2 regions of the Streptomyces sp. NPDC018000 genome follow, and region 1 is predicted to be linked to the other one. Evidence: riboswitches for the same ligand, from Rfam matches in the RefSeq annotation. Region 1 holds a riboswitch; the other holds the start of a gene.

Region 1 (2,389 bases):
GCTGGAGAAGCTCGGCGTCAATCTGGAGCTCAGTGCGCAACGGGTCGTCGAGGTCGCCGAGGAGGCGGGCATCACCTTCTGCTTCGCGGTGAAGTTCCACCCTGCCCTTCGCCACGCCGCCAGGGCCCGCAAGGAGCTCGGCGCCCCGACGACGTTCAACATCCTCGGGCCGCTCACCAACCCGGCCGACGTGCGCTCCCAGGCCATCGGCGTCGCCGACCTGCGGATGGCGCCCATCGTCGCCGGTGTCCTTGCCGAGCGCGGCAATTCGGCGCTGGTCTTCCGTGGCGACGACGGCCTGGACGAGTTGGCGACGACCTCGACCTCGCGCGTCTGGGTGGTCCGGGACGGATCGGTGCGCGAGGAGGCGTTCGACCCGCGCGATGTCGGTCTGGAGCTGGTGCCGGCCCAGGCGCTGCGCGGTGCCGACGCCTCGTACAACGCGGATGTGGCCCGCCGGGTGCTGGCCGGCGAACGAGGGGCCGTACGGGAGGCCGTGCTGCTCAATTCGGCGGCGGCGCTGGTTGCGCTGGATCCGACGGACGACACGCTGAACGAGCAGCTCGCCGCCGGGATCGCGAAGGCCGCCGAGTCCATCGACTCGGGGGCGGCCCGGCAGGCACTGGAGCGCTGGGTGGCGGCCAGCAACGCCTGACCGGACGGAATGGTGACGCGGGGCGCGGTCCAGATCTTGGACCGCGCCTTGCGCGTTGATGGACGTATGGCAAGATGCTGGGCAGGTCATGAGTGACAGCGACTACGGCCCCGGCCCGCTGTCCGGCAACCCTCCGTCCGTGGCGGGGTGCCCCGGGTGAAGACCAGGCCGTAGGCAGCGAGGTCTGCGGCAAGCGCGGGCCCCTCGGCATCTGTGAATGCCAGCCCCCGGGGTCCTGGTCCCTAGGGAGTCTCTTGTGAGCACGCGAATGCGATAGGGCTTCTCGGCCCTCCTCCGCACACTCTTCTTCACTTTCTGCTGCGCTGCCGCGTATCCGCCGGCGCATGCAATTCGCCTGCCTGTTACGGGAGTTCACCATGTCTGTCTTCACCGCTGCCGCCAACCAGTCGCTTTGTACCCCTCTGCCGGTTCTGGGTGAGGATGTAACGGTTCCGCTGGTCACGGGTGGTGAAGTCACGTACGCCGCTCTCGACTACGCCGCCAGTGCCCCGGCCCTGCGGCGCGTCTGGGACGACGTGGCCGCGTACGCCCCGTACTACGGCAGCGTCCACCGCGGCGCCGGGTACCTCTCGCAGCTCTCCACGGACCTCTTCGAGAACAGCCGCGCGACCGTCGCGGAGTTCCTCGGCTGTCGCGCCGACGACCAGGTGATCTTCACCCGGTCGACCACCGACTCACTCAACCTGCTGGCCGCCGTCATTCCCGCCGACTGTCAGGTCTTCGTGTACGAGACCGAGCACCACGCCTCGCTGCTGCCGTGGCGCGACGCCCGGGTGACCTACCTGAACGCCCCGCGCACCCCGGCCCAGGTTGTCGAGACGCTGGAGCGGGCGCTCGCCGATCGTGACCCCTCCCCAAGCTCTCAACTCCGTTCGAGCAGGGGAGGCCCCATTGGCCCCGCGCTGGTCTGCGTCACCGGCGCCTCCAACGTCACCGGCGAGCTGTGGCCGGTCAAGGAGCTGGCGGCTGCCGCGCACGCGCACGGTGCCCGGATCGTGCTGGACGCCGCGCAGCTCGCCCCGCACCACCCCGTCGACATCGCCGGGCTGGACGTCGACTGGGTCGCCTTCTCCGGACACAAGCTGTACGCGCCGTTCGGCTCCGGTGTGCTGGCGGGCCGGGCCGACTGGCTGCAGGATGCCGAGCCGTACCTGGCCGGCGGCGGGGCCTCGCGCAAGGTCGCCCGCCGCACCGACGGCGGTGTCGACGTCGAGTGGCACTCCACGGCCGCCCGTCACGAGGCCGGTTCTCCCAATGTCATCGGCGCGTACTCCATCGCCTCTGCCTGCAGGGCGCTGACCGAGGCGGGCTTCGACAACCTGGTCGCCCGGGAGCAGCGCCTCGTCACCGCGGTCCGGGCCGGTCTCGCCGACGTCCCCGAGGTCAAGGTGCTCTCGCTGTTCGGCGACGACGCTCCACGGGTCGGCGTCATCTCCTTCGTGGTGGAGGGCTGGAACAGCTCACACTTCGCCGCCGTGCTCTCCGCCGAGTACGGAATCGGGGTCCGCGACGGACTGTTCTGTGCCCATCCGCTGGTCCGGACCCTGCTGGGCAGCGACCCGCAGGAGGTCGGCGAGTGCGGCGCGCCCGAAGCCGGGCCGGGCGAGATCCCCCGGTCTCGAACTGGCTCGACCGGGGGGACCCCCTCGCTCAACGCGATCCGGGTGAGCTTCGGCGCCGGTACGCCGGACGAGCACATCGAGCGATTCGTCC
Region 2 (2,389 bases), on a different contig from region 1:
CCTCGGTGCGCGCCAGCAGCTTGATCGCGTCGACGACCTGCTCGTCATCGACGTCCTCGACCGCGCCGCCGGTGCGGCGGGCGATGTCCAGGACGTACGGGCCGTCGGCCGGGTTGCCGATCGCCAGGGACTTGGCGATGGTGTTCGGCTTCTGTGGCCGTACGACGTCATGACCGGCCTTGAAGGCGGTGGAGACCGGGGAGCAGCCCTCGGCCTGGGCGCCGAAGATCTTGTACGGCCTGTCCTCGACGAGACCGAGCTCGATCAGCTCCCGAAGCCCCTTGTCGATCTTCGTGAGCTGCGAGCCGGACGCGACCGGGATGACGATCTGGTCGGGCAGCTGCCAGCCGAGCTGCTCGCAGATCTCGTACGCCAGGGTCTTGGAGCCCTCGCCGTAGTACGGACGCAGGTTGACGTTGACGAAGCCCCAGCCCTCGCCGAGCGGGTCACCGATGAGCTCCGAGCAGAAGCGGTTGACGTCGTCGTAGTTGCCCTCGATGCCGACCAGCTCACCGCCGTACACCGCGGCCATGACGACCTTGCCCTGCTCCAGGTCGTGCGGGATGAACACGCAGGAGCGGAAGCCGGCGCGGGCGGCGGCGGCGCCCACCGCACCGGCGAGGTTGCCGGTGGAGGAGCAGGAGAGGGTGGTGAAACCGAAGGCACGGGCGGCCTCGACGGCGATGGCGACGACACGGTCCTTGAAGGAGTGCGTCGGGTTGCCGGAGTCGTCCTTGACGTACAGGCCGCCGGTGACGCCCAGCTCGCGGGCGAGGTTGTCGGCCCTGACCAGCTTGGTGAAACCGGGGTTGAGGTTGGGCTTGTCCGCGACATCGGCGGGTACCGGCAGCAGCGGCGCGTAACGCCAGATGTTGTCGGGCCCGGCCTCGATGCGCTTCTTCAGCTCGTCGGGGGAGCCGCTCGGCAGGTCGTACGCCACTTCGAGCGGTCCGAAACAGGACGCACAGGCGAAAATGGGGCCGAGCTCGAAACGCTCGCCGCACTCGCGGCAGGAAAGCGCCGCGGCGGGACCGAGGTCGAGAGCTACGGCGGAAGAGTTGGTACTTGCTGCAACAGTCTGCACGGCCATGATGGCGGAGGCCCTTTCTCCTCATCTTCCTTGCGACGCGTTTCGCCACAAGACGGAATTGGCACCTTCCCCACCGTGGCCTCGCGGAATGGGGCCTCCCCTGCTCGAGCGAAGCCGAGAGCTGGGGGATGGGAGGGTTGCCGGGACTTCAACGGGCCGTTCCCTCAGTCCCTCTGGATGAGCGCTGTGGCACTGGATCGTCGATCCAGGCGTTTATCGGCGGACCGACCCCGGCATGCGACGGCCGTCCGCGTTGTTCAAGACTGTAACCGAAGCATCGGAGAGTTGAGATAGTCGTCCAAACCGCGAGATGGATCACATACAGGGAGTATCGACCGTGCTGGAAGAGGTCGAACGCTGGCTGGCCAGGCGTTCCTGGTCGGCAGCCGACCGCCCGCTGGACCGTCTCCTGGCCGCCAAGGCCAGGGACCCGCTCCGCGGCAGCGTGAGCGTCGTACTGCCTGCGCTGAACGAGGAGGCGACGGTCGGCCGGATCGTCGCGACGATCCGGCGCGAGCTGATGGAGAAGGTCCAGCTGGTCGACGAACTCGTGGTGATCGATTCCGGTTCCACGGACGACACCGCGAAGGTGGCCCGGGAGGCCGGCGCCCGGGTGGTGCACCGGGACGAGATACTCCCCCGGATACCCGCAGTGCCCGGCAAGGGCGAGGTCCTGTGGCGGTCGCTCCTGGTGACCGGCGGTGACATCGTCTGCTTCATCGACGCCGATCTGAAGGACTTCTCGGCGGGCTTCGTCTCCGGCATCGTCGGCCCGCTGCTGACCGAGCCGAACGTGCAGTTCGTGAAGGCGATGTACGACCGCCCCTTCGGTGAAACCGCAGTTCAGGGGGGTCGCGTCACCGAACTGGTGGCCCGTCCGCTGCTCAATCTGCACTGGCCGCGGCTGGCCGGTTTCGTCCAGCCGCTGGGCGGGGAGTACGCCGCACGCCGCTCCCTGCTCGAACAGCTTCCCTTCCCTGTCGGCTACGGAGTGGAACTGGGCCTCCTGGTCGATGCGCTGCACACGGTGGGTCTGGACGCGCTGGCCCAGGTCGACGTGGGGGTGCGCAAGCACCGCCACCAGGACGGGCAGGCGCTCGGACGGATGGCGGCGGCGATCTACCGGACCGCTCAGCTCCGCCTGTCCCGCGGTCACTTGGTACGGCCTTCGCTCATCCAGTTCGAGCGCGGCGCGGACGGCTTCGTACCGCGCACCCATGCGGTGGACACCGAGGAGCGGCCCCCGATGCGCGAGATCGAGGAGTACGTTTCCCGCCACGCGGCCTGACACGGCCTGAC

What was found. A riboswitch is a leader RNA that binds a small molecule or an ion and turns the genes downstream of it on or off. The one in region 1 is predicted to bind S-adenosylmethionine.
Region 2: another riboswitch for S-adenosylmethionine. It lies ahead of thrC (threonine synthase); the one in region 1 lies ahead of ACH4EW_RS21190 (aminotransferase class V-fold PLP-dependent enzyme).

The regions. Positions count from the first base shown of each region.
Region 1 covers NZ_JBIRGM010000010.1:73,925-76,313, forward strand. The annotation lists gene trpD (anthranilate phosphoribosyltransferase) at 1-655, shown strand, start outside; SAM riboswitch class IV at 740-857, shown strand; gene ACH4EW_RS21190 (aminotransferase class V-fold PLP-dependent enzyme) at 1,033-2,389, shown strand, end outside.
Region 2 covers NZ_JBIRGM010000007.1:139,965-142,353, reverse strand. The annotation lists gene thrC (threonine synthase) at 1-1,090, opposite strand, end outside; SAM riboswitch class I at 1,109-1,274, opposite strand; gene ACH4EW_RS18420 (glucosyl-3-phosphoglycerate synthase) at 1,428-2,378, shown strand.